One region of the Bacillus sp. V33-4 genome, then DNA from elsewhere that is predicted to be linked to it. Evidence: riboswitches for the same ligand, from Rfam matches in the RefSeq annotation. Region 1 holds a riboswitch; the other holds the start of a gene.

Region 1 (16,688 bases):
CCGGAACGGTATTGGCCGCGGTCGTCGCTTATGTATTCTTCAAGGGTACAATGCGTGTTCCACTTAAATCATTCTTTAGAGTGACCGGGGCGTTTATTATTTTGATCTCGGCAGGATTGCTTGTCCAGGCGATTTCAATGATGCAGGATTTAAATATTATCGGAAGCGTCATTCCCCATCTGTACGATATTACCTGGTTTTTACCTGAGCATCCGATTGATTACAGCCACTATCTTCGCGATCATGGAACAGCACCATTGTTGTCAGGTGAAATTGGCATTTTCCTGAAAGCATTGTTTGGCTATTCCTCGATGCCGTCAATTGAAGAAGTGATCGCCTATTTCGGCTACTTTACAGCGATATACCTGCTGACCTCACCCCGGCAAAGCCGTCCAGCGGAACACAAGGCACGTATGGAAGAAAATCCGATAATGGACGAGTTGGACGCCCAAGTGAAATAACAAAAAGTACAAGGTAATCTGCCTTGTACTTTTTGTATTGAAGACACGTAAAGATGGTGATGATTTGCAAAAGATTCGTGATCTGGCCGGACGCAATTTCTTGTCCCCGGCCATCCTATACTTCTTCAGCCTGGCTTCGATCACTACGGTGATTGTCGTTCAGCTTATTTACGTCAATCCGTTTGCGTCGACATGGGATCAGGTAGATTTCACCCTTGGATTGCAAAGATACGATATAATGGCTATGCAGCCCCATTTTCCCGGCTATCCCTATTTTATTTTAGGGGGAAAGTTTATCCACTTGTTCATCGAAAATCCGTCCCAGGCATTGACGATTTTTAATATACTTTGTTACGTGAGTGCCCTGTACCCTATATACAGGTTAACAAGGGTCTATCTTGCCAGCGAGTTTTCTGCGTTGATGACTGCCGTGTTATACACTGCAAGCTTTTGTATTGTCATGGTAAACCAGCCGATCTCGGAAGGTGCTGCGCTTGCGTTTTTATGGTGGTACTTGTGGAGCCTGGAAATCTCTTTGATCAAAGAGCGGAGATGGTTCATGATCGTGCCGCTTTTTTTGTTAAGCATCATTTTAGGCATTCGCCTATCTTATCTGCCCTTTTCAATCGGTGTCATCTACCTTTTTTATATAAAATGGAAAACGAACCGGCTTTCACTCAAGGAAGTCTTTGGATTATCTGTAGTGGCGATCGTTTTTCAGCTCGTATGGGTGATAGCGATTATTGTGTCGGAAGGTGGTATGTCCGGATTCTTAAAACTGTCGCTTGGCTTTACAAGTGGACATTTTCAGAGCTGGGGTGGCGCCGTCGCACCTGGAAGTGAATCTGTAGCCGCCAGGGCCGGTCAGCTCGTTTTCGACAATTTCTTTTGGACGGGAATTTCCGCTCAATCGGTGGTACTCGGCTGTTTGTATGGATTGCTTATTTTGTTATTTCTGTATGGATTCAGGTTGAAATTTTTTTTGCAAAGCCAATTTTTACATATGCCGGCCTTATTGTTCGGTTTTTATTTTATTTGGGCGCTTCTTGCGCAAAATATTGATAAGCCAAGGCATATTCTCCCATTAACGGTGTTATTCCTTTTTGTTATACTGGTTTTTATGCTATCCCGTCGGAAAAACCCGCTCATAACCGCGATTTTAGTTATGATATTAGCAGTTCAGGTCGTACAATCTGCAAGGCTTGTGAAAGAGCAGGCAACAAATGAGCCGGCGGTCGTGCAAATGGCCAACTATCTTAAACAAAGCAACCAGAAAATAGTCGTTTATACATGGGAGGAAACAAGGGTTTTTAAATACCTGGATGCTTCATTTCCCCATAAGCGGATCGAAACTTTTCAAGTATTCCAGCATGATTCCGCTTTTTATTCCGATCGGAATATTTTACTAACAGATAAGGTTGTCAAGGGATTTCACGCCCAGGAAATAAATTTGGATGGAATGCTTGAAAAAGTCGCGGAATTCCACTCAAATGAATTATTTGACCCAGTTTATTCCGACATCACTTTATATAAATGGAAAAGCAACAAAGGAGGTGGACAGAATGAATGAAATGATAAAAAATAAGCTGATGCTTCTTCCCGACCAGCCCGGATGTTATTTGATGAAAGACCGGCAGGGGACGATTATTTATGTCGGAAAAGCGAAGGTTTTGAAAAACAGGGTTCGTTCCTATTTTACCGGCTCGCATGACGGGAAAACGCTCAGGCTTGTAAACGAAATCGAAGACTTCGAATATATCGTGACCTCATCGGATATTGAGGCCTTGATTCTTGAATTGAACTTGATCAAGAAATACGATCCAAAGTATAACGTCATGCTGAAGGATGACAAAAGCTACCCGTTTATCAAGCTGACAGCCGAACGACATCCACGGCTGATCATTACGAGAAACGTGAAAAAGGACAAGGGAAAGTACTTCGGCCCATACCCGAACGTTCAGGCAGCCAACGAAACGAAAAGGCTTCTTGATAGAATCTATCCACTCCGCAAATGTTCGACATTGCCTGATCGGGTTTGCCTGTACTACCACCTCGGGCAGTGTTTGGCACCTTGTGTGAATCCGATTGGTGAAGATGAATATAAAAATATCACCGATGAAATAATCCGCTTTCTCAATGGCGGTTACAAAGAAATTAAAGCGGAATTATCGGAGAAAATGGCTGCCGCAGCTGAAGAACTTGATTTTGAAAGGGCGAAGGAATACCGCGACAAGATCGCCCATATCGAAGCGACGATGGAAAAGCAAAAAATGACGACGACCGACTTTACGGACAGAGATGTGTTTGGTTATGCAGTTGATAAAGGCTGGATGTGTGTGCAAGTTTTTTTTGTCAGGCAAGGCAAGTTAATCGAACGGGATGTTTCGATGTTTCCGATTTATAACGAGCCGGAAGAAGAACTGCTCACCTATTTGGGGCAGTTCTATGAAAAAGCGAACCATTTTAAACCGAAGGAAATATTAGTGCCGGATTCGGTTAACACACAAATGGCGGAGGAACTCCTTCAAGTAAAGGTCTTAAAGCCGCAGCGCGGACAAAAAAAGGAGCTTGTTAAGCTTGCCGTGAAAAATGCGAAAATTGCGCTCGCGGAAAAATTTTCGCTGATCGAACGCGATGAGGAAAGAACGATTAAAGCAGTCGAAAATCTTGGTGCAACGCTGGGCATCTATACCCCGCACCGGATTGAGGCTTTTGATAATTCGAATATCCAGGGAACAAGCCCGGTATCGGCACTCGTTGTTTTTATTGACGGAAAGGCGGAAAAGAGAGAATACCGAAAGTATAAAATAAAAACAGTCAAAGGGCCTGATGACTATGAATCCATGCGAGAAGTAGTCAGGAGACGATATTCGAGAGTGTTGAAGGAAGAACTTCCTTTGCCTGATTTGATCATTATTGACGGTGGCAAGGGCCATATAGAAGCCGTCAGAGATGTGCTGGAAAATGAGCTCGGCCTCGATATACCGATTTCCGGTCTTGTTAAGGATGACAAACACCGGACTTCCCAGCTCCTGTTCGGAACTCCGCTTCAGGTCATTTCGCTTGAAAGGAACAGCCAGGAATTTTACTTGCTGCAGCGTATCCAAGACGAGGTCCATCGCTTTGCGATTACCTTTCATCGTCAAATTCGCGGAAAAGGGCTTTTTCAGTCCTTGCTTGATGACATCCCGGGAATTGGTGACAAGCGGAAAAAAGGCTTGCTGAAGCATTTTGGATCTGTGAAAAAAATGCGCGAAGCATCGCTGGAAGAATTGGTTGCTACCGGACTCCCCGCGAATGTAGCAGCAGATTTGTTCGAAAAATTGCAGGAATGACATTGTCAGCTTGGCTGCATCTATGCTATAATAAATCAAACTTTTATATCACATCACTTTAGAGCGTTAAAGTGAAGGTAGAGGTGCAAATTTCATCAGTAAAAGCTTGGAGAAGATTGAGCTTCCATGAAAAGCTTTGAAAGGGAAATTTGCCGAAGTGAAGAAATGCTCATTCGTTTCTTTGCTGGTCCTGAATTGAAAAAATGCAGGATTGTCAAGACATGGTCTTGGAGAGCTATCTCACTGTGCATGCGTATTTTTACGGAAACAAGCCTGAAACTGCTTGTTCCGATTATTGATTACGTCCGTCACAGCAATGGGATAGTTATCTCATTGCTTTTTTTGTTGCTTAATTTCGTCTGGCGAAATACGGAAAATCTGATGCAATGGAGCTGGATAGGCTCTTTAAAAAAGCGTGATAGTCCCGATAAGAGATCGGATAACAACTAATGAATTAACGAGAAAGAAGGGGAAACAGTGGGATTAATTGTTCAAAAATTTGGGGGAACCTCGGTTGGCAGTGTAGAACGGATTTTGAACGCAGCAGAAAGGGTTATTGAAGAAAAACAAAGGGGTAATGATGTTGTTGTCGTCGTTTCGGCAATGGGAAAAACGACCGATGAACTCGTCGGTCTTGCCAAACAAATTTCCGCGCAGCCAAATAAGCGTGAAATGGATATGCTGCTGACAACCGGGGAGCAGATTACGATTTCCCTGTTATCAATGGCTTTAAATGAAAAAGGCCATGAAGCAGTGTCTTTTACGGGCTGGCAGGCAGGAATTTCCACGGAGCACATTCATGGAAACGCGCGCATCCTTGATGTTAAAAAGGAAAGGATCCAGGAACAGCTTAAGAACGGGAATATTGTCATTGTCGCTGGATTTCAAGGAGTAACCGAAGCAGGCGAAATTACGACGCTTGGCCGGGGCGGATCGGATACGACCGCTGTTGCTCTGGCAGCTGCATTGCATGCTGATAAATGCGATATATACACAGATGTGACAGGAGTTTTCACAACAGATCCACGCTATGTAAAGGAGGCCCGCAAGCTTTTTTCCGTCTCCTATGACGAAATGCTTGAGCTGGCTAATTTAGGTGCCGGTGTGCTTCATCCACGCGCAGTCGAATTTGCAAAAAATTACCACGTCCCGCTGGAAGTGCGATCCAGCATTGAACGTGAAGCAGGAACAATCATCGAGGAGGAAGTATCAATGGAACAAAATTTAGTTGTACGCGGGGTGGCGTTTGAAGATGAAATTACCAGAATGACGGTGTTTGGGCTGCCTAATTCTTTGACAAGCCTGGCAACCATTTTCTCAACACTGGCGAAACACCGCATCAACGTGGATATCATTATCCAAAGCACGACATCAGCCGATACAACAAACCTGTCTTTTTCAATTAAAAGTGAAGATTTCCATGAGGCTTTGCAGGTGCTTGCAAATAACAAGACTGTGCTGAATTACGAGAGAATCGAATCAGAAGCAGGCCTTGCCAAGGTGTCAATTGTCGGTTCAGGAATGATTTCAAACCCGGGTGTGGCTGCTGAGATGTTTGAGGTGCTTGCGGCAAGCGGCATTCAAATTAAAATGGTCAGTACTTCAGAAATAAAAGTTTCGGCAGTAGTAGAGGAACAACAAATGCTGAAGGCGACCGAAGCTTTGCATCAGGCATTTGAGCTTTCAGGGACTAAGGTCCAGCTGTAAGGGGGAAGTGTGAGCCGTCCGCATCAACAATAAAAAAGCTTTCAAAGGGCAGGCACCTTTAAAAGCTTTTTTATTCGGCGGAAACGAATAACTAACTGAAGTGATGTTATCTAGCAATGGAATCTTTAATATCCCATTTAACGGTAAAATGGACTTTTGCCCCTTTTTTACGCGGATGTACAAATGCCTCTGCAACAGCGTTCTTTTGCATCTCAATCTGCTGGGCCAGGAAGCCGGCTTCCAGCTGGAAATGTCCGCTATCTTTCATTTTTAATTTCTTTGAAATCCGCTCGTTGTACAGATCGGCTTCCAGTTCATGTCTTGTTTCTTTTTCAATCGTAAGGATGCCCCAATCAGCCTGTTTAAAAAAGGCGCCGATGTCGGCAAAATTCTTTAACGGGTATTTACGGGCTAAACGCTTACCCGCCCAGTATAAAATTTCTGGTGCATCGCTGCCAAGCAATTCGGTTAGCAGCGTTTCCCGAATCAGTTCGTAGCCGAATTCAGTTACAGTTGGAAGATCTTCTTCCGTTTGTTCTGTTGCTGAGATAATACTCAATGCGCTTCCCCTCTTTCTATAAATATATTATATACAATTCCCGCTGAATGTAAGCTAAATTTTATAGAAAAAGACTGTGCGAGTAACAAGAAAATATTGTTATTTTAATATATTCGTTACCATACCTCTAAACAACAAATTGCAAACTTCTAAAAAAACTATTTTGCAAGTGATTTCCCTGTTTTAATACCATTTAATTGAATTTTTTATTACTGCATAACATGTGGTCAAGCTGATTTTGACTGTTCTGGAATAATATCAATATATTTTAAAAATTTTATTTATATAGACATTTTTGTGTATCCGTTTTCTTGACGCTCTATGTTGATGGGAGTAAAATGAACATGTCACATAATTGTAAAAAAATGAACCTAATATTTTACAATGTTGATAGGGTGCAGTCCGGCAAAAGGGGATTGTCGAAAAACCTGAGCGTCACTTTTAAAAAATAGGGGGGTAAGTTCATGGCAGGTAATCGGGAGTTTGTTTACCGGAGATTGCATTCATTACTGGGAGTGATTCCGGTCGGGTTATTTCTAATCCAGCACTTGACAGTGAATCATTTTGCGACCGGGGGAGAAGAGTCCTTCAATAACGCAGCACATTTTATGGAAAGTCTACCATTCAGGATTTTCCTTGAAGTCTTTTTAATTTACTTGCCGCTGCTGTTTCACGCAATTTATGGACTTTATATTGCTTTTACTGCAAATAATAATGTCAGCAGGTTCGGTTATTTCCGTAATTGGATGTTTATGCTCCAGCGGGTTTCAGGTGTCATTACGCTGATTTTTGTGGCGTGGCACGTCTGGGAAACACGTGTTGCTGCTGCCTTCGGGGCCCAAGTTAATTATGAGATGATGGAGAATATCCTCGCGAATCCATTAATGTTCTGGTTTTATGTGGCCGGAGTAATTTCGACCGTATTCCATTTTGCTAACGGCCTTTGGTCGTTCTTTGTCAGCTGGGGAATTACCGTAAGTCCGCGTTCTCAAAGAATTTCTACATATGTAACGCTTGGAGTGTTCATTGCGCTTTCAATCATTGGAATTCGCGCGCTGACCGCCTTTGTTTAAACAAATGCAAGAACGATAGATTAATATGGACGGACTACTGATTGGGGAGTGAGTCACGATGAGTAAAGGGAAAGTGATCATAGTAGGCGGCGGTTTAGCCGGCTTAATGGCAGCCATTAAGGTTGCGGAAGCGGGGACGCCGGTAGAGTTATTTTCGTTAGTGCCGGTGAAGCGTTCCCACTCTGTTTGTGCCCAGGGCGGCATCAATGGGGCAGTTAATACGAAAGGTGAAGGTGACTCCCCGTGGGAGCACTTTGATGATACTGTATATGGGGGAGATTTCCTTGCCAATCAGCCTCCTGTCAAAGCGATGACAGAGGCGGCACCGGGAATTATCCACCTTTTAGACCGTATGGGTGTTATGTTTAACCGGACACCTGAAGGACTGCTTGACTTCCGCCGCTTTGGCGGAACCCAGCATCACCGCACCGCTTTTGCCGGCGCTACGACAGGACAGCAGCTGCTTTATGCTTTGGACGAGCAGGTGCGCCGCTACGAGGTGTCAGGACTTGTTACGAAATTCGAAGGCTGGGAGTTTCTCGGTTCTGTTGTCGACGAGGATGGTGTTTGCCGTGGAATCGTTGCGCAAAACCTGAAGACGATGGAGATCAAATCATTTCCAGGCGACGCTGTTATTCTTGCGACCGGCGGACCAGGGATTATCTTTGGCAAATCAACAAATTCTGTTATCAATACAGGTTCTGCTGCTTCGATCGTGTACCAGCAGGGAGCTTATTATGCGAACGGCGAATTCATTCAAATCCACCCGACGGCGATCCCGGGTGATGATAAGCTGCGCCTGATGAGTGAATCTGCCCGCGGTGAAGGCGGACGCGTCTGGACCTATAAAGACGGGAAACCATGGTATTTCCTTGAAGAAAAATACCCGGCATACGGAAACCTTGTTCCTCGTGATATCGCAACAAGAGAAATCTTCCATGTCTGTGTCGATCAAAAGCTTGGAATCAACGGTGAAAACATGGTTTATCTTGACCTTTCCCATAAAGATCCGAAAGAGCTTGATATAAAGCTCGGCGGAATTATCGAAATCTATGAAAAATTCATGGGTGATGATCCGCGCAAGGTCCCAATGAAGATCTTCCCTGCGGTTCATTATTCAATGGGCGGTTTATGGGTCGACTATGATCAGATGACCAATATTCCGGGCTTATTTGCTGCCGGTGAATGTGATTATTCACAGCACGGCGCCAACCGCCTTGGTGCAAATTCGCTATTATCCGCGATATACGGGGGAATGGTTGCCGGCCCGAATGCGATCCGTTATATCAACGGCCTTGAAAAGAGCATTGATTCGATCTCTTCTGCACTGTTTGACGACTATGTTCAGCAAGAGCAAGAAAAATGGAACCAGATTATGTCATTGAATGGAACTGAAAACGCCTATGTTCTCCATAAGGAGCTCGGTGAGTGGATGACAGATAACGTCACGGTTGTCCGCCAAAATGACAAGCTTTTAAAAACCGATGAGAAAATAGTTGAACTGCTCGAAAGATACCAAAATATCAATATTAATGATACAGCCAAGTGGAGCAACCAGGGGGCGGTGTTCACAAGGCAGCTGCAAAATATGCTGCAGCTCGCCCGTGTCATCACGATTGGTGCCTATAACCGTAATGAAAGCCGCGGTGCCCATTATAAACCGGAATTTCCTGAGCGTAACGATGAGGAATTCCTGAAAACCACGATGGCCAAGTTCGTCGATGCAAAAGCTGCACCTGCTTTCCATTATGAAGATGTTGATACATCTCTAATCGCACCGCGCAAGCGCGATTACTCGAAGAAGAAAGGGGAGTAACAAGGTATGTCAGAGACAAGAACAGTCCGTTTTGAAATAACACGCCAGGATAGCCCTGATCAAGCCCCCTACCAGGAGACTTTTGAGCTGGAATACCGACCTAATATGAACGTGATTTCGGCATTGATGGAAATCCGCCGAAATCCCGTTAATGTGAAAGGTGAAAAAACAATCCCGGTCGCCTGGGATATGAACTGTCTCGAGGAAGTGTGCGGTGCCTGTTCGATGGTCATTAACGGGAAACCGCGCCAATCGTGTACAGCTCTTGTTGACCAGCTTGAACAGCCGATTCGCCTTGAGCCGATGCGGACATTCCCGGTAGTCCGCGACCTCCAGGTCGACCGGAGCCGTATGTTTGATTCTCTGAAAAAAGTAAAAGCGTGGATTCCAATCGATGGAACCTACGATTTAGGACCAGGCCCGCGCATGCCTGAGAAAAAACGGCAATGGGCATACGAGCTTTCTAAATGTATGACTTGCGGCGTTTGTTTGGAAGCATGTCCGAACGTCAACAGCAAATCTGATTTTATCGGTCCGGCACCGTTGTCTCAGGTTCGCTTGTTCAATGCGCACCCAACCGGTGAAATGAACAAATCTGAACGCCTCGAAGCGATTATGGGAGACGGCGGGCTGGCCAACTGCGGAAATTCACAAAACTGTGTCCAATCATGTCCAAAGGGAATTCCGTTGACCACGTCGATTGCTGCACTGAATCGCGACACTTCCTTCCAATCTTTTAAAAACTTCTTTGGAAGTGATCAAGCTTAATAAAGATAAAAACAACCTCTTTTCATATTTTGAAGAGAGGTTGTTTTGTTTGGATAAATAGGATGTTAAGCACCGGCCGGACCATTGGTCGGTGTTTTTTCGGTTTACCAAATAGTTTTCAAAGCGGCGGAAAAACAATATAATAAGAGAAAAGATGAATAACCATTCATTATTTGGGAGGAAGCAGATGAAGAAGTTCAGCTATATTAAAGAATGGGATTCCTGGCAGGAAGAGTTTGATTTTTCTTTTCCAGTTCAAGTCCGTTTTTCCGAAACGGATATGTTTGGCCACCTGAACAATACGGTTCCATTTGTTTATTTTGAACAGGCACGGATTGAGTTTTTCAAAAGCAAAGGCTTTATGCAAGAATGGGTAAAAACCGGAAATGAGACGATTCCGGTTGTAGCGGATCTGCAATGCGACTTTTTGAACCAGGTGTTTTTTGACGAGCAAATAGATATTTTTGTGAAAGCAGACTCTATCGGGAATTCCTCGGTCGATCTTCATTACATGGGGAAAAAGAAGAATGGGGAAGTTTGTTTTGTTGGACGAGGAACAATGGTCCAGATCTCCAGGAAAACAGGGAAAGGCGTTCCATGGTCTGAAGAAGCGAGGGTGCTCCTCGGTTCTTCGCAAAAAATCCAATCGTAAAGGCTCGGTGTACAATTTTTTATAAAAAGGCTCTCCGTCAAGCGAATGTAGTCACTCCATTTCTTTTGTTTACATATGATATGGTGACTAAATATATACCCACCCCGCGGTTCAAGGCTGGCGAAGGCAAGGAGGGTTACAATACTTGAAGGAGAATGAATATACTCACAAGCCACTACTCACAAAAAGAGAACGAGAAGTATTCGAACTGTTAGTACAAGACAAAACAACAAAAGAGATCGCTGGTGAATTATTTATAAGCGAGAAAACGGTTCGCAATCACATTTCCAATGCCATGCAAAAGCTTGGCGTTAAGGGGCGTTCACAAGCCGTTGTAGAGCTCCTTCGTATGGGAGAGCTAGAACTTTGATTTATGCCGGCGTCCTTTTTAAGGGGGCCGGTTACACATTTAAGGACAATCTTACTTCCTTGCCTGTTATTTCTATCTTGAAATTTCGGCTGAAAAGGTAGAAAATAAAAGAAACTAAAGAGAACTGTTGATTGTTAATAGAGGAGTTGTGCCTTATGAAGCTCGATGGCTTGAATGAAAATGCCGAAACAGAAAGCGCTGCAGGCGAAACAAATATTGTTGCAGATATTGAAAAAGATTTGCGTTACATAGCGGGAATCATCAAGCAAAAAGGAAGAGAGATTTTAAGCAATTATACGATTACTCCTCCTCAATTCGTTGCCCTGCAATGGCTTTTTGAAGACGGTGATATGACGATCGGGGAGCTTTCCAATAAGATGTATTTAGCCTTCAGTACGACAACTGATCTTGTTGATCGCATGGAAAAGAACAGTCTGGTGATGAGGGTAAAGGACCCAAATGATCGCCGGGTTGTCCGTATTCACCTGTTGGAAGAAGGCAAGAGGGTGATTGACGAGGTCATAAAAAAAAGACAAGCCTATTTGCGGGAAGTGCTCCGCAATTTTTCCGGCGAAGAGGTATTGCTTTTAAAAAATAACTTAATGAGATTACATCAAGATATGCGCGAAGAATGAGGCGAGATTTTTGAAACAACCGATAGGCATCATTGATTCGGGAGTTGGCGGACTGACGGTTGCCAAGGAGGTCATGCGCCAGCTTCCGGCTGAACAGATATATTACGTGGGCGACACAGCCCGCTGTCCATATGGTCCAAGATCCAGTGAAGAAGTAAAACGTTTTACATGGGAAATGACACAATTTTTGCTTGCCAAAAATATTAAAATGCTCGTGATCGCTTGTAATACAGCAACTGCCGTTGTCCTGGACGAGATTAGGAACGAGCTTTCGATTCCGGTCGTTGGTGTCATTTACCCTGGTGCAAGAACGGCATTGAAAGTGACAGACAACCACCAGATCGGCGTGATTGGCACGGAAGGAACGATCAAGAGCGGTGCCTACGAAACAGCATTAAAGTCGATTAACAAGCGCGTCGCTGTCAAAAGCCTCGCCTGCCCGAAGTTTGTACCACTGGTAGAGAGCGGTGAATTTTCCGGCCCTGTTGCCAAAAAAATCGTTGCCGAAACACTGCAGCCCTTGAAAAATAAAGGGCTCGATACGTTGATTTTAGGCTGTACCCATTATCCCCTGCTCGAAGGACTGATTAAAAATACGATGGGAAGCGGTGTGAAGGTAATCAGCTCCGGCGAAGAAACAGCCCGGGAAGTGAGCACGATTCTTCATCATAATCGCATGTTAAACAGCAGTGACAACGATCCTGACCACCAATTTTTTGTCACTGGTTCAAGAGCGATTTTCACCAAAATTGCTTCGCAATGGCTCAAGAAAAGAATTGGAAATGTGACGATGATCAAACTTGGCACATGAAAAGAATATACTTCTGCGATACCACAGTTTCTTGTGGTATTTTTTTTTATGAGTGAGCATAACCGTTGGGATTTCGGCAAAAAGTTATATAATTGAGTAAATATCTCAATGTATCAAGCAAAACCGAAAAACGAATTAAATTGTTTTAATAAACCCAGGAGGATTCCGTATGAAACGAATAATACCATGTTAATTTTCAATAATTGTTCGTTTTTCAATTAAACAAATGCTTTATGATTCAACAATAAAGGTGATCAACATGAACATACAACTGAAAGATATTGTTTCCAAGAGTATTTTAACTCCCGGAAGAGGTTTGTTGGAAGAGTATTCTCATTCAATCAATCCGTATGCCGGTTGTGCTTTCGCATGCAAGTATTGTTACGTCAGACAACTGCCTGTGTCCCTTTACCGTGAAGAAGAATGGGGAACATGGGTTGATATTAAAACAAATGCTGCTGAACTTTTAAGAAAAGAGCTTGTAAAAGCGAAGAAAAAAGGGCCGGTAACCTTGTTTATGTCATCTGCTACCGATCCGTATCAGCCGATTGAAGCCAAAACGAAATTAACAAGGAGCTTGTTGGAAGTGATGCTGGATGAACAGCCTGATTTTCTGTTTGTCCAAACCCGCTCACCGTTAGTCACGCGGGACATTGACCTATTTAAACAGTTTGGTGACAGAATCAGAGTGTCGATGACGATTGAAACGGATAAGGAAGAAGTCAGAAAGGCATTTTCACCTTCAGCTCCGCCTATCCCTGCCCGAATGAACGCTTTACAAAAGATAACGGATGCAGGAATACTGACACAAGCAACGATTGCCCCGTTGCTGCCTTGTTCTAAGGAGTTCCCCAAAAAACTAAAAAACATCGCCAGCCGGGTAACATTGGATGATTATTGGATGGGAGATGGAGGCGGGGGGAAACGAACAGAAAAGCTGGGGATTTATCAGATATATGAACAAATGGGATTGGAAAAATGGTATAACCCAACAGCATATAAAGTCGTCTTAAAAATGCTCAAAGATGAACTGGATGATGTGAATTTGTTAATTTCACAAAAAGGGTTCGGCCCGGGGAAAAATTAAAGATAAGATAAAGCGGTTTTGGCGGCCAAAGGAGTCGGGTCAAAATTAGGAAAAAAGGTGCCATGGGGTGCCTTTTTTTACTATAGAAACAAGCTTGCCTGCCCAAAAAAAGAGTTCATGATTGGCGTATGCCAAATTTTCTTCCAAAAGACGGTCTAATTTAAAAAGAGGCTCGTATACTTTTAGTACAAACTGTCTTAGGAGGGATTTAAATGTCTAAACATAAAAAAACAACTTTTGTTTCGGCCATATTTATGTCATCCGTGTTTTTGTCCGGCTGCGGATTGTTTGGCGGAGAGGAGAAGATTGATCCGCCTCAAGAAGCAACGTACGGGGAGGAGGCAGAAACAGAAACAGATGAATCAGCAGAAACAGGTGATCAAACAGAGAAAATGGCCGGAGATAAGGACGCTGCAGAAACGACCGTCCCGACAGAGTTGTACTTAATCGATGAAAAAGGCTATGTTACCGCACAGACACTCGATTTGCCAAAAGCCGAAGGAGTCGCCAAACAGGCGCTTGAGTATCTTGTCGAAGGCGGCCCAGTAACAGAAGTTCTTCCTAAAGGATTCAGGGCAGTTTTACCTGCAGATACGACGGTTTCAGTCAATATAAAAGACGGCGTTGCTACCGTAAATTTTTCAAAGGAATTCCAGGAATATAAGGCTGAAGACGAACCTAAAATCCTCCAGGCCATTACATGGACGCTAACACAGTTTGATTCCGTCCAAAAGGTCAAGCTGCAGATGAATGGGAACGAATTAAAGGAAATGCCTGTAAACGGCACTCCGATCGGCGAAGAACTGAGCCGGGCGAACGGAATCAATCTTGATACAGCAGAAATGATCGATCCGGCAGACACTAAGGCTGTCACCGTTTATTATCTTGGTGGTGAAGAAGGAGCGTATTATTATGTACCTGTAACGCGCCGGGTTTCAAATGAAGTGGGCAACAATGTTGAAGCAGCTGTGAATGAATTAGTGAAGGGACCTAGCTATAGCTCCAATCTGCTTTCTGATTTTGATCCCGATATAGAGCTGCTTGATGCGCCGAAGATTGAAGATAGAACAGTAACGTTAAACTTCAATGAATCTGTCTATGGAAGTGCTGAAGAGAAAATCGTTTCCCAGCATTTATTGAATGCTCTTGTCCTGTCTTTAACCGAACAAAAAGGGATAGAAAGCGTTTCGGTGACGGTGAATGGCGAAGCCGGCGTTGTCAATGATAAGGGTGAAGAGCTTTCAGAACCCGTTACCCGTCCTGAAAAAGTCAACACAGGTAGTTTTTAAAAAAAATTTTTTGATATACTATATAAAGAATAAGCCAGAGGCCGCCAATTTTTGCCGCCTCTTCTTTATTGTTATAATGAATGATAATCACTACATAACTGTCGATTCCCTAGTAACTGCGGAAAACAAAAGGAGGAACAGAGAATGCGTGTGGATGGACGCGAACGAAATCAATTAAGGCCTGTACATATCGAAACGAATTATATTAAGCAGCCGGAAGGATCGGTTCTCATTTCTGTGGGAGATACAAAGGTTATCTGTGCCGCAACGATTGAGGACAGGGTGCCGCCGTTTATGCGTGGAGAAGGCAAAGGCTGGATTACGGCGGAATATGCGATGCTTCCTAGGGCAACGGAGCAAAGGAATATAAGGGAGTCCTCAAAAGGGAAAGTAAGCGGGCGGACGATGGAAATCCAGCGTTTAATTGGCCGGGCGTTGAGATCGGTCGTAACGCTTGACGCGATCGGAGAACGAACGGTGTGGATCGACTGCGATGTCATCCAGGCAGATGGCGGAACTAGAACTGCTTCGATTACCGGGGCTTTTGTGGCAATGGCGATTGCCCTCCACAAGCTGTATGAAAAAAAGTCCATTAAAACCTTTCCGGTCAGTAACTTTTTGGCCGCCACAAGTGTTGGTATTTTAAGCGATAAACAGGCCGTTCTTGATTTGAATTATGCCGAGGATTCAAATGCGGAAGTAGATATGAATATAGTCATGACTGGCAATGGCGAATTTGTTGAGCTGCAAGGAACAGGTGAGGAATCGACTTTTTCATATGACCAGCTTCAGGAACTGATTAAGGTAGCCCAGGAAGGGTTACTGGAGTTGTTTGAATATCAAAAGGAAGCTCTTGGTGATGAGATAGCAGCGCTTATCAAGGGCAGCAGCGTGGAAAAAGAGGAGAAATAAATTATGAAAGAAGTAATCATTGCAACAAAAAATCGTGGCAAGGCGAAAGAGTTTGAAAATTTATTTGGCCCCCATGGGTATGTCGTAAGGACACTTCATGACTACCCGGAAATCGCGGAGATCGAGGAAACGGGGGCAACTTTTGCTGAAAATGCCGTGTTAAAGGCCGAGTCTGTAGCAAAGGCATTGGGGAAAATGGTGATTGCTGATGATTCAGGGCTGATTGTCGATGCCCTTGGTGGAAAGCCGGGTATTTTTTCGGCAAGGTATGCGGGTGAGGAAAAAAATGACGATGCCAATATTGACAAAGTTTTAGCCGAATTATCAGGGATTAAAGAAGAAGGCCGGACCGCCAGATTTTACTGCGCGCTTGCAGTTGCGAGACCGGGGCACCCGACCGAAACGGTTTCAGGTACATGTGACGGGTTGATCCTTTTTGAACGAACCGGGACGAACGGCTTTGGGTATGACCCGATCTTTTTTGTAAAAGAAAAAAACAAGGCAATGGCGGAGCTCGAACCTGAAGAAAAGAATCAGATCAGCCACCGCGCCAGAGCCCTGCAAAAGTTGGGCGAAATGCTTGCAACATTTTCGGTAGAGGATGAGCGGGCATGAAGAGAGCGTTAATTGTGAGTGACAGTCACGGCTCATCCGAAGTATTGGAGAGGCTTAAGGAAAAGCATCGCAGCGAAGTTGACGTGATGCTCCATTGCGGCGATTCGGAGCTTGCTGCTGATCACAGTGCATTGTCCGGTTTCTCCGTCGTAAGGGGAAATTGTGATTATGGTCAAAAGCTTCCTGATGAGCTCGTCGAAGAAATCGACGGACAAAGACTTTTCGTGACACATGGACATCTTTATTCCGTAAAATCAACACTTATGAACCTGCATTATCGGGCCAGGGAATTAAACGCCGATATCGTTTGCTTCGGGCATTCCCATGTTCTTGGTGCGGAAATGATTGATGGTATACTTTTCATCAATCCGGGAAGCATACTGCTGCCGAGACAGCGTCTCGAAAAAACATATGTTATCCTCGAACTATCTGAAAAAGAGTTGATTTTGCGTACTTTTGATATTGATAAAGGCGAGCTTACCGGGCTGGAACAGTCATTTGCTCTTCCAAAACTCAAGTAACTATTCTATAATATGGGAGAGAAAGTTCTTTTTTCTCCCATAAGAATGACGAGAAATATTGTTAATCGTATTGACAT
Region 2 (16,688 bases), on a different contig from region 1:
AGCTGACTGAGATCAAAGAAAAGCATGGCCCGGATTCGATCGGATATATTGCATCTTCGAAATGTTCCAATGAGGATAATTATGTGTTCCAAAAATTTGTCCGTGCAGTAATGGGATCCAATAATGTCGATAACTGTTCCCGCTACTGCCAAACACCGGCAACTGCCGCTCTAATGCGGACGGTTGGATTGGGAGGCGATACCGGCACGATCAGGGATATCGCTTCAGCCGAGCTTGTCCTCGTTGTTGGTGCAAACCCTGCTGAATCCCATCCGGTTTTATCGACACGCGTGAAACGTGCCCATAAATTATTCGGGCAAAAGCTGATCGTTGTCGACTTGCGGGAGCATGAACTGGCGCAGCGGGCAGATCTGTACGTCCATCCGAAGCCAAGCACGGATCTTATTTGGTTAAATGCCGTGACCAAATATATTCTTGACCAAGGTTGGGAAGCTAAGGAGTTTCTGGCAAGCAGGGTTAACGGTTTGGAAAAATATATAGATTCCCTTGAGAAATACACGCTTGAGTATGCCGAAGAAAAAACTGGAATTTCCCGGGACACTTTAATTCAAATCGCGACGATGATCCATGACGCGAAAACGGTATGTGCCCTCTGGGCAATGGGCATAACTCAGCACACGGGAGCAACCGACACAAGCACGGCGATCTGCAACCTGTTATTAATTACCGGCAATTACGGTCGTCCCGGAACAGGAGCTTACCCGCTCAGGGGTCATAACAATGTTCAGGGGGCATGCGACTTTGGCTCTTTGCCTGCATGGTTCCCTGGTTATGAACCCGTACAAGACCAACAGGTTCGGGAGAAATATGAAGAAGCATGGGGTGTGTCGCTCCCGGCCGATCCAGGCATGAACAACCACCAAATGGTAGAAGGAATTGATAAAGGCAAGCTCAAGGCTCTTTACCTTTTTGGAGAAGAAATGGCCCTGGTTGACTCCAACTCAAACTATGTTGAATCGAATTTCGAAAAGCTTGATTTTTTTGTTGTCCAGGACATCTTCTTCTCAAGGACTGCCCAGTTTGCTGATGTTGTTTTGCCAGCTGCTCCAAATCTTGAAAAAGACGGCACATTTGTCAATACCGAACGCCGCATCCAGCGCTTTTATAAAGTCTTCGAACCGCTGGGAGAAGCAAGACCCGATTGGGAAATCTTTCAGGATCTGGCGAACCGGCTCGGAGCCAATTGGAAGTATGAACACCCTGGTGAAATTATGGAGGAAGTAGCCAAGCTCGCACCGCTGTTTGCCGGCGTCAGTTACGATCGGCTTGAAGGCTGGAACAGCCAGTTGTGGCCAGTCGCTCCAAACGGGCAGGACACCCCGTTGCTGTATACAGAGCGGTTTGGCTTTCAGGATGGCAAGGCGAGACTTGTTCCGGTTGATTGGACAGAGCCGTATGAACCTGGTGAGGAATACGATCTCCATCTCAACAATGGACGGATCCTTGAGCACTTCCATGAAGGCAATATGACGTACCGCAGTGAAGACATCACACACAAAGTGCCTGAGCCATGGCTGGAGGTCTCCCATGAGCTTGCCAAGGAAAGAGGCCTGAAAGACGGTTCATTGGTACGGCTTACCTCACCATACGGGCATACTGAGATCCGCGTGATCGTTACTGACCGGGTGCAGGGTAATGAACTCTATTTCCCAATGCACTCACCGGAAATTATTTCGGCTGTCAATCGCTTAACAAGCAGCTACCATGATTACATCACCCACACTCCAAGTTATAAGGAAATGAGTGTGAAAATGGACGTATTGGAAGTGGAAGGACACCCGCCGCTTCCAAGGGAAAATTTTCGTTATGGCAACCGTGTGCCGCAAATCAGTGTGAGGGTTGAAGAAAAATGGAAGCGGGCTGATTTTACACCAATACCGGAAATGTTCGAAATGGGAGGTGATGAGTATGGCGAAGGCAATCAGGCAAATTAAGCAGGCCATTCCCAACCCTGCGGAGGAACAGGCCCAGGCCATCTCGGATATTTTAGAGGAGCTCACGAAAAACCGCGAAGCGATTATGTCGACGATAGGGATTTTAAAAGGCTTGCATGAAATGAGGGTCCTTGAGATTGTGCATGGGCTCATCGACCAGCGTACCGAAGTAGGGGTTATCGCGATTCAGCAAATCAATCAGCCGGAAATGCATAATACAATCAAAAATGGCATGGGTGCATTTAAATTCCTTGGCAGTTTGCAACCCACCCAGCTTGAAACCATTCTTGACGGAGTCGGCCTTGGCTTGAAACGCTTATCCAAGACCGGGCAACAGGGCGAGAAGCAGACAATATGGAAAATGAGAAGGAGGCTGCGCAGCCCCGAGATCAGGGCCGCAATGACGACAATGGTTGATTTCCTTGAAGGAATGGGACAAGCATTTCTGAAAAATAAGCAAAATAATCAATAGGAAAAGGGGGAGATGATGTGGAAACAGGCGTTTTTTTCGTGAAAAATATGTCCAATCAGCAGGATGCAAATAAAGTGTTGAATGCCTTGCTTGATGTATGGGGAATCGGCAGAGCTGAGGTCCATTTAGAAAACCATCAAGCCGTATTTACTTTCGATAAACGAATGGCATCTTATGAAGACTTTCAATATGCACTTGTTGATAGGGGTTACCAGGCTGAACCGGTTGAAAATTATCGGGTCGAAAAATAAGTTTTAGGAGGGAAGCGCTGATGAAAACATGTGAAGTATGCGGATTAACTGAGGAAGCAGAACATGATGAGGCAACAAAAATGGAAGGTACATTGTTGCATGTTTGCCAAGACTGTCAAAATGACCGCAAATTGGATTATCTACAAAATGATTTCTTTTAAACTAATTAAGGGGATGTCCTTTAATGGTGGGCATCCCCTAAGCCAGGCTATAGGGCCTTGTTAATGATTACTTTACAAGAAGTACAAAGCATAAAGAGGTCGTGGCCGTGGAAAAACCGATAGAAGTGAGACGAGACATTCTGCGTTATGGAGACGGTGAATTGAACAGGGTCGAAGATACGATTGTGACCGAGTACCCGATTACTATCAAAATCAATGGCGAGGAATTTGTGACGATCGTCTGCACTCCTGAATATATCGAAGATTTGGTAACAGGTTTTTTGGCATCGGAAGGTATTATTCGCCGCTATAAAGATATCGAAGAGATATGGGTGAAGGAAAAAGATGGATTTGCTTATGTGAAAACTTCCAGGGTCAACCCTTATTTCCGCGATTTTCAAAGCAAACGCTATATAACTTCATGCTGCGGAATGGGACGGCAGGGCTTTGTATTCGTAAACGATGCTCTGACTGCCAAAAAGATGGAGCGAATCACCGTATCACTTTCTGTTGACGACTGTTTTCAGTTGATGAATCATATGCAACAATCGGCCACTACTTTCCATCATACTGGTGGCGTCCATAATGCCGCTCTGGGAGATGGAAATGGAATTTTGCTTGGAAGAATGGATATCGGGCGCCATAATGCACTTGATAAAATTTATGGCTATTGCTTAAGAAATGACATTGCCATTGATGATAAGAGCCTCGTATTCAGCGGCCGAATTTCATCAGAAATTTTATTAAAAGCGGCAAAAATCGGTTGTGAAGTGATATTGTCAAAATCAGCCCCGACTGAACTCGCTTTGCAATTAGCAGAGCAATTGGGGATTACCATAGTGGGTTTTATCCGCAACAAATCATTAAATGTTTATACACATCCGGAGCGGATCAGGGATATTTAATGCGCTTGAACTGTTTCCAAGATTTGAAGCTATATCTTCTCTCTTTAGAAGAATAGCTCTTTTTCATTTCTAAAAAAATCAGTCCGAAGCTTGCATAATAGATGATATTGAAATTGAAAACTATAATAGGTTGGTATGGTAAGTAGACCATTATTGTCATGCTATTTATAGAGGAAGAAGGTAATTTGTTTGAAATTGAGTGTTCTGGACCAATCTGTTATCAGTAAAGGAGGAAATGCAAGCTCAACATTCCGAAACACTGTGAAACTTGCTCAAACAGCAGAAGAGCTTGGATTTATCCGTTTTTGGGTGGCTGAACACCATAATACGAACGGGTTTGCAGGCTCAGCGCCTGAAATTCTAATTTCTCATCTTGCTTCGAGGACGAAAAAAATCCGCGTAGGCTCGGGCGGGGTTCTGCTCCCGCAATACAGCCCTTATAAAGTAGCTGAAAATTTCAAGGTTTTAGAGGCATTATTTCCGAACCGCATCGACCTCGGAATTGGGCGTTCACCTGGAGGCTCGCCATCTACCCGGTTAGCGCTGACAGATGGGTTAAGAAAAAGTATGAATGACTTCCCGCAACAGGTCAAAGACCTGCAAGGATTTTTAAACAACAGCTTGCCTGATGCTCACCAATTTCACGATGTTCATGCCTTCCCAACAACAGAATCGCTTCCGCAAATGTGGCTTTTGGGAGTAACACACCGGGGTGCGCGGGTTGCGGCTGAAAACGGCACAGCGTTTACTTATGGCCATTTCATTACTCCTGTTAACGGGCAAAGAGCGATGGACCAATATCGAAATGACTTTCAACCATCTCAATATTTAACGGTACCAACAGCAAATGTCTGTGTTTTTGTCGTTTGCGCCTCGACAGAAGAAAAAGCTGAGGAGATGGCACTGAGCCAGGATATGTGGCTGCTGGCGGTGGGAAATCAGACAGATACAAGTATCCCTTCGATCGAAGAAGTGAAAAGCATGAACTTAACAAATGAGGAACGATTAAAAGTAAAAGAAAACCGCAAGAGAATGATTATTGGTACACCTGAGAAAGTAAGAGATGAACTTCTCCGTTTAAGTGAATTTTACCGGACAGATGAATTTATGATCATAACCAATGTTTATGATTTTCAAGATAAAATTTACTCCTATCATTTATTGGCAGAGATGTTCCATTAGGAGTATCCCGACTAATATAAAAAGAAAGAAGACCGAAGAAGTCTTCTTTCTTTTCAGTTCAGAAATATCCTTACCACCTGTGAGCCTTTGCGTTACTTCTTAGTATAATGGTCATTTGCGACATCTGAGTGTGTCCATTTACTTGCGAACTCGCGCGCTTACGTCTCGTCCAATTATGGTGAAACTGTTGAGAATGTGGATCCAAGTGATCTTTATAGCTCATTTTGAATCACCTCATAATAGGATAGAATATGCTAAAACACGTGATAACGTGATATTCGCGAATATCATTAACAGTATTTGAATACATTGAATAAAAAATACATCCTGCGCGCAAACCAAAGTTTTTATTTTTTTGGCCGACGAGCAAAATACCCGAACAGACTAATAATAACAACTAATCTGAATTCTAGCGGGATTGTTGACAGATGGTTGCGTTGTTGCTATTCTCAATACTAGCAATTTCATATGAACAAAATCCTCATCGCTATCTCGGTGAGGTAGAGGTTGCGGCAATTAAGAGTAGCTTTTTCTGAGGTCTGTTGGGATCTGAGACGAAGAGTGAAAGGAATTGCTGCCGAAGTATGGATGGACCCACACAGCCGTTCACGCTGGGACTGCATCGAATAGGTGCAGGACTGTCGCAGATTTATTCTGGGGAGAGCTATGAACGAGATAGGATGCGGGTTTTTTTATATTCACAGAAACGCGCGGGTACACTATACCTACGCGTTTTTTATTGTTTAAATACTAGATTCCTTGGGGGTTTTTGCATGAATGAAAAAAATTGGGGACTTTGGCTGCTGACAGCTTTAGTCGTTGGAAATATGGTAGGTTCGGGGATTTTTATGCTTCCAAGTACACTGGCGCAAATTGCCAGCCCTATGGGAGTTACGATTGCCTGGATCATAACAGGTTTCGGAGTTCTGATGATCGCACTGGTCTTTGGGAAATTATCAATTCGCCGTCCTGATTTAACGGCAGGTCCGCAAAGCTATGCGCGTGCTCTGTTCCAATCCGAAAGTAAAGGGAAATTAGCCGGATTTAGCATGGTCTGGGGATACTGGGTCGCAAACTGGATCAGTAATGTTGCGATCATCACGAGCTTAGCCGGATATTTGTCAACCTTCTTCCCGGTAATGGGCAGCTCTGCTGTTCTCTTTACTATCGGGGGCCAGCCAATTGAAGCAGGAAGATTGGTTACATTCATCGTTTGTACGATTTTGCTATGGGGAACTCATTATATCGTAATAACAAACCTCAATGCTGCCGGAAAATTAAATTTCGTTGCAACAGTTTCAAAGGTTATCGGATTTTTACTATTCATTGTTGCTGCCTTGTTTGCTTTCCAGTCCTCCAACTTGGGTGAGTTCTATACAACAGTAGTCGATGCTGAGGGGCAAACGCACAATCTTGCCAGCCAAATCAATTTAGTCATGATTTCAACGCTATGGGCATTTGTTGGCATTGAATCGGCTGTTATTTTATCCGGGCGCGCCAAATCGCAGCGGGATGTCAGCCGGGCAACCGTCATTGGATTATTCATTGCGCTCATTATTTACATGGGAATTACGATGCTCATCATGGGTATTTTACCTCAGGAAGTATTAAGAGCCTCTGATAAACCTTTTGTTGACGCCCTGTCCGCTATGGTTGGCGACAACGGTGGGACGATTATGGGAGTGCTCGCAGTCATTTCATTATTTGGCGCAACAATCGGCTGGGTATTGCTAAGCTCAGAAGTTCCATATCAAGCGGCAAAATCGGGCATTTTCCCGGCTTATTTTGCGAAAGTAAATAAAAATGGAAGTCCTGTTCGTGCCCTTACGGTTACAAATGCAATGTCACAGATCTTTATCTTTTCGACGATTTCCGGGACGATCAGTGAGGCCTATACCTTTTTAACAACATCGGCAACACTTGCTTATTTAATTCCTTATCTTGTCTCAGCCATTTTCTTCTTGAAGCTGACGATTAAAGGAGAAACATATGATCTCATCAAAGGACCGCGTGTTCTTGATGGCATCATTGCGGCATTGGCGTTGGTCTATTCGCTATATGTGATCAGATCGGGAACTGCGGATCTGCAAACATTTTCTTTAGGAATTGGGCTGTTCCTGGCCGGATTTATCATTTATCCGATTGTCAACCGCAAGAAGTCAAATAACTAACAAACAATATGAGAACAAAGCTGACTTGGGATTCAATCCTTTACAAGTCAGCTTTGTTTTTTTATTTTCTCCTTAACACCTCCGAAAAACCGTCTGCAGATGATTTTATCTTAATGAATCAATTATTAATGTTATATTTTATTACATTAAACAATCAGAAACTTTAAAATTTTCATTGACAGATCATTCAAATCGGTTAAAATAAGAAATAATAAATCAATGTTATATTTTCTAACATGAAATGTTATGAAAAATACATTGAAAAAAGGAGGAAAATGTATGGACACCATCTTTTTGATGAACAGCTTGTGGGTAATGGTAGGAGCAGTTTTAGTCATTTTGATGATCGGTGGATTTATTCTGCTTGAAGCCGGCTCGACTCGAATGAAAAATGCGGGTCATATCGCAGGAAAAACGATCTTTACGTTTGGGCTTGCCTCACTTGTGTTTTGGGCAGTAGGATTTGGCTTTATTTTTGGTGATAATGCGAACTTTTTCGTTGGTCTTTCCCACTTTTTTTATTCCGGTTATGAAATTGAAGGCATCAATCTTTCTTCATCGGTTTTCTTCCTATTTCAATTGGCTTTTGCAGGAATCGCGATTACCATCGCGCTCGGAGGCTTTGCGGAGCGCGCTAAATTATCGGTCTACTTAGTCTTCACTATTCTGTTTTCCGCGCTCGTCTACCCGGTGGTTGCCCACTGGATTTGGGGCGGAGGCTGGTTGGCGGAACATGGTAAACAGGATTTCGCCGGATCCACCGTGGTGCATTTGACTGGTGCAATGGCTGCCCTGGCTGCGACACTACTGCTTAAACCAAGAATCGGCAAGTATAATAAAGATGGTTCGGCCAATAACATTTACGGGCATAACCAAGTATATACTTCCTTAGGGGTATTGATTTTATGGATTGGCTGGTTTGGATTTAATGCGGGCAGTACGGTTTCTGTAGATGGTGGATTTTTCGGTTTCGTTGCGTTGAATACAAATCTAGCCGCCGGAGCCGGTGCTGTTGCCGCTTTGTTAATCTCATGGGTCGTAATGGGTAAATCGGATGTAACGACATTGCTGAACGGAGCACTTGCCGGGTTGGTCGCAATCACCGCATCATGTGCTTTTGTCGACACATGGGCAGCGGTTGTGATCGGGTTTGTCGCAGGAATGCTAGTGTTCTATAGTGCAAGATTTTTTGAAAAGAGAAAAATTGATGATCCGATTTATGCCTTATCCGTTCACGGCGCAGCTGGAGTTTGGGGAACAATATCAACCGGCTTCTTTGCAACACCAGAACTTGCAACTGTTGGCTTACCCGGGTTATTTTATGGTGGAGGGCTTACCCAGCTGGGCGTTCAATTAATGGGGGTAGCAGTTTCAGGAGCTTATGCATTTGCCGTTTCATTCGCAATTTTATTCGTCGCCAAGAAAGCGATGAAAGGGCTTCGAGTAACAGAAGAAGAAGAGATTATGGGACTGGATATGAGCGAGCACGGCAGCTACGGATATCCTGAAGTATTCATGGCAAAAGAGAATAAACTGACCTCATAAGATCAAAAATTCTGCAATAGGCTGATGAAATTTCTGCCGGGTACGAAGGAAGTGTTGCAATGGCCGATGGTTTTGAATCTTATGAAGCGATTAAAATATGGAAGGATGAAGCGATTCATTCGTTTCAGGGAGATACTCTTTCCTTAAATGAGTTTCATGACAGAGTGTTACGCAAGGTTTATCAGCTTGCGGCATGCCGATTGAACAATGGTTCCCCTCCCTGCAGTTATTCCTGGTTTATTACGGGCAGTGGAGGGCGGTTTGAGCAAGGGCTGATCAGCGACCAGGACCATGGCATTATTTACGAAAGGTCCAGCCCGGAAGCCGCTGAGTATTTTCTGAGGCTTGGCGAAGAGCTTTCCCTTGGAATGGCTATAGTCGGATACCCTTATTGCGAAGGGAAAGTAATGAGTTCGAATCCGCTCTGGTGCCAATCGAAGGTTGAATGGAAAGCGCAGCTTTTGCAGTGGCTCGAGGAGGAAAGCTGGCAGTCAATCCGTTATTTGCATATTTTTTACGATTCGCGGCCGCTGGTCGGTGCGGAAAGCTTTGTAAACGAGCTGAAGTCGTTTATTTATGACTTTCAAAAAGAGCATCCGAAAATATTAATGCGTTTATTAGAAAATGTCATGCATATGAAAAACGCAGTCGGCCCTTTTGGCCAAATTATTCCCGAGGAAAAAGGCTTGTATAAAGGTTCGATCGATTTAAAAAATACTGCGATTATTCCATATGTCAATGCCGTCAGGATTTTGGCGCTAAAAGAAGGGATAAAAGAGACGTCAACTCTGGCGAGAATTGACCGGTTAACAAAAAATCATCATGAACTGTTGGACTATAGAGAGAATTTTAGAAAGCTGTTAAGCTATCGACTTTCACTGGCTGCAAATAAATCGTATGATGAAGGCCATTATTTGAGCATAAAAAAACTAAGTAAAGCTGAAAAACATGAACTAAAGAAAATCCTTAAAGATGGAAAAAAGCTTCAACAATACGTCCAGGCAATTGTTGAAAAGGGTGTAAAAAAATGAGATTTCCGCTTATTGATATGATGAGAGGAATTCACGGAAAGATCAATTCAACCGTGGGGGGGCAGAGCTCTCAACAAGTGGCATTTTTGCGGCAGCTGCAAAAAGAGATGAAGGTCGAAGCATCAATGACCATACCTTTACACGAGTTGAATGTTGTTGTATTTGATATCGAAACGACCGGTTTTTTTTCTGACCAGGGAGATGAAATGATCTCATTGGGAGCAGTTCGGGTTTGCGGCCGGGAAATTCATGAAAACGAGGTATTTTACTCTCTTGTTCGTTACGAGAAAAATCTTTCACCGGAAATAGAGAGACTGACCGGCATTACAAGTGATGAACTGAAACATGCACCTTATCTTTCAGACGTCCTTATTCAATTTTTTGAATTCGTAAACGGTGATAGCCTTGTTGCCCACCATGCAAATCATGAAAAAAGCTTCTTGCAAAATGCATGCTGGAAACTGTTTCGCGCACCTTTAAAGCATCGAATTATTGATACATCGTTTTTGTACCGAATTGCCGAACCTAAAGCAAACATGGTCAGGCTCGAAGATTTTTGTGAACATAATGGCATACCGGTCGCAGATCGCCATCATGCGCTTGGAGATGCAAAGCTGACCGCTAAGCTTTGGTGCTGCTATCTGTCAAAAATCGACGAACTTGGCTGCCGTACTTTATCAGATATATATGAACGGGTTGCGAAGCTGTAGGAGAACAAGAGAATGAGCAGGAAGCAACAAATCAATCAAACTAAAAAATAAACCTGGTGCAGAGGAGAATTTTAATTCTCTTTATGATCAGGTTTTATTTTTTATAGCAAAAAAAATTTTTCGAAAAACGTTGAAAGGGTTTTCAATTAGTGCTAAGATCATTACGTAAACGTTTTCGTAATTTTGATGCTTCCAGAAAGAGGGTGGGATATGGAATACACCATCAAAGATGTTGCAAAGAAAGCAAATGTCTCGATTGCAACGGTATCAAGAATAGTTAATAACCAAACGGGATTTTCTGAAAAAACAAAACGAAAAGTGCTGGACGTGATTGAGGAATTAGGCTATCAGCCTAATGCTGTTGCCAGGGGCTTGATTAATAAGAGAACGCATACGATCGGGGTACTTTTTCCGAAGTTTTCCGGAATGCTGGTCACAGAGTTTTTAAGTGGAATTGAAAAAGCAGCCAATGAACAGGGATCGAGCGTTATCGTCTGTCATACAGAGTCAAACGGTGAAAAAACGATGAAGTACCTTCAGTTACTGAATGAAAAAAGAATTGACGGAATTATTTTTACCAGTGAAGTTCTAAAAGATGAATACTATCAATATATTAAAAAGATGAAGGTCCCAATGGTGCTTCTTTCAACTGAATCGTATGTTTATCCGGTACCCTATGTAAAAGTGAATGACAGGCATGCCGCATACACAGCGACGCAATATCTAATTCAGAAAGGACATAAAAAAATTGCGATGATCAGCGGGAATAAAGACGATATTATTGCGGGGAAACCGCGAATAGACGGCTACATCAACGCAATGACAGATAACGGCCTTCCTGTAAACGACAAATACATTATTAACAGTAAAAGCTTTGCTTTCCAGGACGGGGTCGAAGGGTTGGAAGCTTTGATGCGGCAGGCTCCGGGAGTAACCGCGGTTTTTGCAGCCAGCGATGAGATCGCAATTGGTGCCTTATCAAAAGCATATCAGCTTGGGATTAAAGTTCCTGATGACCTATCGATTATTGGGTACGATAATTTGAGCATTGCGGAAATGTCGGCACCCCCGTTAACATCTGTTGCGCAGCCGTTAGCTGAAATGGGGGAAATGGCCACAAAAATGCTGTTTGAGATGATGGAAACCGGACAGAGCGTGGAAAGCCGGATTATGCCACATCAAATTATCGAAAGAAACAGTGTATAGAGAAGAATAACTCATTCTTCTTTTCTCAACTCTTTTACGTAAACGTTTACGTAAATATCGGACAAGATAGGAATTTTTTTAAGACGCAAAAAGTAAACGTTTACGTAATTAAAAAATGATATTCAGGGGGAAAAACAATGTTTAAAAAATGATTGCAGGTATGATGGCTCTGGCGCTGGGTGCTGGATTGTTAGCGGGATGTTCATCTTCAAGCGAAAGCGCAGATGGAAAGGTCACGTTGGAGATGTTTTCAAATAAGCCGGAGAATATAGAAACCTATAAAGGGTTAATCAAAGATTTTGAGAAACAAAACCCGGATATTAAAGTGAAGCTCGAGGCACCACCTGAAGCAGAAACCGTTTTAAAAACACGGTTAACGAAAAATGATATGCCTGACATAATGGCAATCGCGGGTAATGCGACATATGGAGAGCTCGGTCGTGCCGGTGTCCTTCATGACTTTACTGATTCTGAGCTTGTAAAGAATGTTCAGCCTTCCTACGTTGAAATGATTGGCCGTTTGGTCGGGTCTGAAACGGATGGAATATTCGGTCTTCCATACGCATCGAACGCCAATGCGGTGATTTATAATAAGCAAAAATTTGCAGAGCTTGGCTTGCAGGTTCCTGCGACCTGGGATGAATTTATCGCTGTACTTGATCAAGCGAAAGCTGCCGGTCAGATCCCGATTTACTTCACCTTGAAAGACGCCTGGACAGGAATGATCTCATGGAACTCTTTAGGTGCTAATACCGCAGGGGACGATTTTGCCGAGGAGAAAACGGCAGGTAAAACTACATTTGTTAAAAGCTATGGTGAGGCTGCTGACAAAATGTTATCTCTTATAAGCTATGGTCATAAAGATAATATGGGAGTTGCTTATAAAGACGGAAATAATGCGTTTGCGAGTGGAAAGTCTGTCATGTACATCCAGGGCAACTGGGCGATTCCGGAAATTTTAAAGGCAAATCCGGATATTCAGCTTGGAGTATTTCCAATGCCGGTCACAAATGATCCAGCTCAAAATAAATTGGTTTCAGGTGTTGATGTACTGCTTGGTGTGAATGAGGATACAGAGCATAAAGACGAAGCATTGAAATTTGTTGAATTTATGAGGGAAAAAGAAACAGCGAAACGTTATATTGATGAACAAAAAGCCTTCTCTGCTATCGAAGGTGTCTTCCAGGAGGATCCGGTATTTGAAGGAATTAAAGCTAATTTTGAATCCGGAGCGATTACGAGCTTTCCTGATCATTACTACCCAGCAGGAATGGGAGCAGAAAACATCGTTCAAGAGTTTTTAATTGAACAAAAAAAAGAGGCTTTTCTAAAGAAAATGGACAGCGAGTGGGACAAAGTCCAAAATCGCTAAAAGGATCAATGCCCGGGGCATCTGCAGCGGAGGCCCTGGGCTGTTAAGAAGGAGAGGTTTCGATGAATAAGAAAAACAAAACATTCTTGGTCATTGCAATTCCTGCGTTTGTCCTTTTCTTTACTTTTCACACATATCCTGCACTGCAGGGGATTTTTTATAGCTTTACTGACTGGAAAGGGTACGGAAATTGGAATTTTGTCGGATTAAAGAATTACTTAAATGTATTTAAGGATGAACGGGCGCTCGATGCCTATATATTCACCTTTAAGTTTGCGATTATATCAACCATTATCGTCAACATAATCAGCTTGCTGGTTGCGATGGGCCTTAATTCAAAGATTAAATTCCATAAATCACTACGGGCTGTCTATTTTTTACCGTATATTCTAAGCATACTGATTGTTGGCTTTATTTTTAACTTTGTGTTTACCCATTTCCTGCCGAAGATTGGCGAAGCAACTGGGCTTGAATTCTTGTCAACAAACATCCTGGGAGACCCTGACCTTGCCTGGATCGGGATCGTTATTGTTGCCGTCTGGCAGGCAGTCGCATTTAATACGATTCTTTATTTAGCAGGTCTTGTCACGATTTCTGAGGATTTATATGAAGCAGCGAGCATTGATGGCGCCAATCATTGGACGAGGTTCTGGAAGATTACCTTTCCACTAATCGCTCCTTTCTTTACGATTAATATGGTGTTATCGATGAAAAACTTCTTGATGGTATTTGATCAAATTATGGCCCTGACTGGTGGGGGGCCAGGTCAATCAACCGAATCGATTTCGTTGCTCATCTACCGCGGCGGATTCGAGGGCGGCGAATTTGCTTACCAATCGGCAAATGCCGTTATATATTTCATCATTATTGTTGTCATTTCGATCATTCAGCTTAAATTTTTAGAAAAAAGAGAGGTGGAAAGCTAATGATGACGAAAAAAACAAATTGGCCTGTAACCATTCTCTTAATTTTGGGGTCATTATTTATTGTATTTCCGCTCTATTTAACCGTCACAATTGCGTTTAAAACGCCAGCTGAAATGGCAGGAAACTTATTGGCGCTGCCGCAATCATGGTCATTCAATAACTTTACGGAAGCGATCGAGATGACGAATTTCTTCAACGCCTTCAAAAATAGTTTATTCGTCACTGTTTTTGTTGTCATCTTTACGGTCCTTACGAATTCCCTGGTTGCATATGCGGTGGCCCGCAATCTTCATAAGAAGTTTTATAAGTTTTTGTATTATTATTTTATTAGTGCGATGTTTATTCCGTTTCCAATTATTATGCTTCCGATTGTAAAACAAACGAGTGCATGGGGAATGGATAATTTAGTCGGATTGATTATCCTTTATATCGTTTTCAATTTATCATTTAATGTATTTATATATATTGGATATATCAGATCGATACCAAAAGAACTCGAGGAAGCAGCAATTATCGATGGTGCGAGCACATGGGGAGTTTTTTGGAAAATCATTTTCCCGCTCTTGGCGCCTATGAATGCAACAGTTGCGATTATCACATGCCTTGGCGCGTGGAATGATTTTATGCTTCCGCTAGTGATGCTAAGCGACCGCGATATGGCGACTTTACCGCTCGTCCAGTATATTTTCCAATCGCAATTCAGCACAGATTATAATCTGGCCTTTGCTTCTTATTTAATGGCGTTAGCTCCGATGATCATTGTTTATATCTTTGCGCAAAAATGGGTAATCAGCGGCGTGATGAGAGGTTCGATAAAATAAACAGTTTTAAGAATGTAGAAACTACAATAATACGCTATACAAAAATCAGTGATTGGAGCGATCGTTTTGAACAAAACCTGGTGGAAAGAGAGCGTCATTTATCAAATTTATCCCCGCAGCTTTAATGATAGCAATGGCGACGGGATCGGTGATTTACAAGGAATTACCGAAAAACTTGATTATTTGAAAGAATTGGGTGTCGATGTCATCTGGTTATCACCGGTCTATAAATCCCCGAATGATGACAATGGGTATGACATTAGTGATTACCAGGATATTATGGATGAATTCGGAACAATGCAAGACTGGGAGAAGCTGCTTACAGAAGTGCACAATCGCGGCATGAAGCTGATTATGGATCTGGTCGTGAACCATTCATCCGATGAGCATAAGTGGTTTGTTGAATCAAGAAAGTCGAAGGACAATCCTTATCGAGACTATTATGTTTGGCGCCCGGGAAAGGATGGGCGTGAGCCGAATAATTGGGAGTCGGCGTTCAGCGGTTCTGCCTGGCAATACGATGAAGCGACAGAAGAGTATTATCTTCATTTATTCAGTAAAAAACAGCCAGATCTGAATTGGGAGAACCCTGACTTAAGGAAAGAAGTTTACAAAATGATGACATGGTGGCTAGATCAAGGGATTGACGGCTTCCGAATGGATGTGATCAACTTTATCTCCAAACAACAAGGCCTCCCGGACGCCCCAAACCGTGAAGGGAAAAAGTACGTGGGAGGCGGGAGATTTTATATGAACGGCCCCCGTATTCATGAGTTTTTGCATGAAATGAACAACGAAGTTCTTTCGAAATATGACATCATGACTGTCGGTGAAATGCCGGGTGTTACTGTAGACGAAGCAAAGCTTTATACAGGGGATGACCGTAAAGAACTGGATATGGTTTTCCAATTTGAACATGTCGATCTGGATTCAGGACCAAATGGAAAATGGGATTTAAGACCTCTTGATCTTCGTGATTTAAAACAAAGTATTACGAAGTGGCAAACAGGCCTAAACGGGGAAGGCTGGAACAGTCTTTACTTAAATAACCACGACCAGCCGCGCATGGTGTCCCGGTTTGGCGACGATGGGAAATATCGGGTAGAGTCGGCGAAAATGCTCGCGACATTCCTCCATATGCTTCAAGGTACTCCGTATATTTACCAGGGTGAAGAAATCGGCATGACCAATGTCCGCTTTGATTCGATTAAAGACTATAAAGATATTGAAATCCTAAATATGTACAAGGAAAAAGTGATTGAAGGCAATGAAAGCCATGATAAAGTGATGGAATCGATTTACGTCAAGGGCAGGGATAATGCCAGAACACCTTTTCAATGGGACGACTCAGAACATGCCGGCTTTACAACCGGTGAACCTTGGTTGAAAATAAACCCTAACTACCATGAAATTAATGCAAAACAAGCGGTTAAAGATCACAACTCAGTTTATCATTATTATCGCAAGCTTATTAAACTTCGCAAACAACATCCGATTATTGTTTATGGGGATTATCAATTGATTCTTCCGGAAGATAAGCAAATTTTTGCTTATACCCGTTCCCTGGAAAATGAGAAGCTGTTGGTCATCACTAATTTTAGCGGTGAATCTGTGCCATTCTCATTGCCCGAAGATGTCGAATTCACTGCAGTTGAACTGTTAATCAGTAACTACGCGATTGAAGGAAAGCCATCTCTATCGTTTGAATTGCGGCCATATGAAGCAAGAGTTTATAAGGGTTTTTAATTTAGAACGGGAGCTGACCTTGATGAATTCACTGAAAAAAACATGGTGGAAGGAAGCTGTTGTATACCAAGTGTATTGGCGCAGTTTCTATGATACGAACGGGGATGGCTATGGTGACCTGCAAGGTGTAATCGAGAAGCTTGATTATATAAAAAGTCTTGGCGTTGATGTTATTTGGCTTAATCCTTTTTACGAATCACCTGATCGCGATAATGGCTATGATATCAGCGATTA

What was found. Region 1 has a riboswitch for lysine ahead of CVD23_RS15300 (aspartate kinase). Riboswitches for the same ligand answer to the same signal wherever they lie in the genome.
Region 2: linked by a shared signal. The riboswitch ahead of CVD23_RS10130 (amino acid permease) and the one ahead of CVD23_RS15300 (aspartate kinase) in region 1 are both predicted to bind lysine.

Annotation. Positions count from the first base shown of each region.
Region 1 covers NZ_PGVC01000042.1:18,806-35,493, forward strand. Annotated here, with positions in the region: gene CVD23_RS15280 (FTR1 family iron permease) at 1-461, shown strand, start outside; gene CVD23_RS15285 (hypothetical protein) at 526-2,031, shown strand; gene uvrC (excinuclease ABC subunit UvrC) at 2,024-3,796, shown strand; lysine riboswitch at 3,867-4,042, shown strand; gene CVD23_RS15300 (aspartate kinase) at 4,274-5,503, shown strand; gene CVD23_RS15305 (YslB family protein) at 5,610-6,062, opposite strand; gene CVD23_RS15310 (succinate dehydrogenase cytochrome b558 subunit) at 6,527-7,135, shown strand; gene sdhA (succinate dehydrogenase flavoprotein subunit) at 7,194-8,951, shown strand; gene sdhB (succinate dehydrogenase iron-sulfur subunit) at 8,958-9,719, shown strand; gene CVD23_RS15325 (acyl-CoA thioesterase) at 9,907-10,371, shown strand; gene gerE (spore germination transcription factor GerE) at 10,517-10,741, shown strand; gene CVD23_RS15335 (MarR family winged helix-turn-helix transcriptional regulator) at 10,897-11,376, shown strand; gene racE (glutamate racemase) at 11,387-12,187, shown strand; gene CVD23_RS15345 (SPL family radical SAM protein) at 12,447-13,274, shown strand; gene CVD23_RS15350 (GerMN domain-containing protein) at 13,487-14,563, shown strand; gene rph (ribonuclease PH) at 14,708-15,475, shown strand; gene CVD23_RS15360 (XTP/dITP diphosphatase) at 15,479-16,090, shown strand; gene CVD23_RS15365 (metallophosphoesterase) at 16,087-16,611, shown strand.
Region 2 covers NZ_PGVC01000024.1:159,050-175,737, reverse strand. Annotated here, with positions in the region: gene fdhF (formate dehydrogenase subunit alpha) at 1-1,955, shown strand, start outside; gene CVD23_RS10155 (DUF1641 domain-containing protein) at 1,930-2,427, shown strand; gene CVD23_RS10150 (heavy-metal-associated domain-containing protein) at 2,445-2,678, shown strand; gene CVD23_RS21940 (hypothetical protein) at 2,699-2,839, shown strand; gene fdhD (formate dehydrogenase accessory sulfurtransferase FdhD) at 2,947-3,744, shown strand; gene CVD23_RS10140 (LLM class flavin-dependent oxidoreductase) at 3,934-4,926, shown strand; gene CVD23_RS10135 (YpzG family protein) at 4,997-5,149, opposite strand; lysine riboswitch at 5,420-5,601, shown strand; gene CVD23_RS10130 (amino acid permease) at 5,700-7,097, shown strand; gene CVD23_RS10125 (ammonium transporter) at 7,377-8,642, shown strand; gene CVD23_RS10120 (DUF294 nucleotidyltransferase-like domain-containing protein) at 8,702-9,673, shown strand; gene CVD23_RS10115 (exonuclease domain-containing protein) at 9,670-10,383, shown strand; gene CVD23_RS10110 (LacI family DNA-binding transcriptional regulator) at 10,594-11,589, shown strand; gene CVD23_RS10105 (ABC transporter substrate-binding protein) at 11,753-12,961, shown strand; gene CVD23_RS10100 (carbohydrate ABC transporter permease) at 13,024-13,887, shown strand; gene CVD23_RS10095 (carbohydrate ABC transporter permease) at 13,890-14,708, shown strand; gene CVD23_RS10090 (glycoside hydrolase family 13 protein) at 14,775-16,454, shown strand; gene CVD23_RS10085 (glycoside hydrolase family 13 protein) at 16,486-16,688, shown strand, end outside.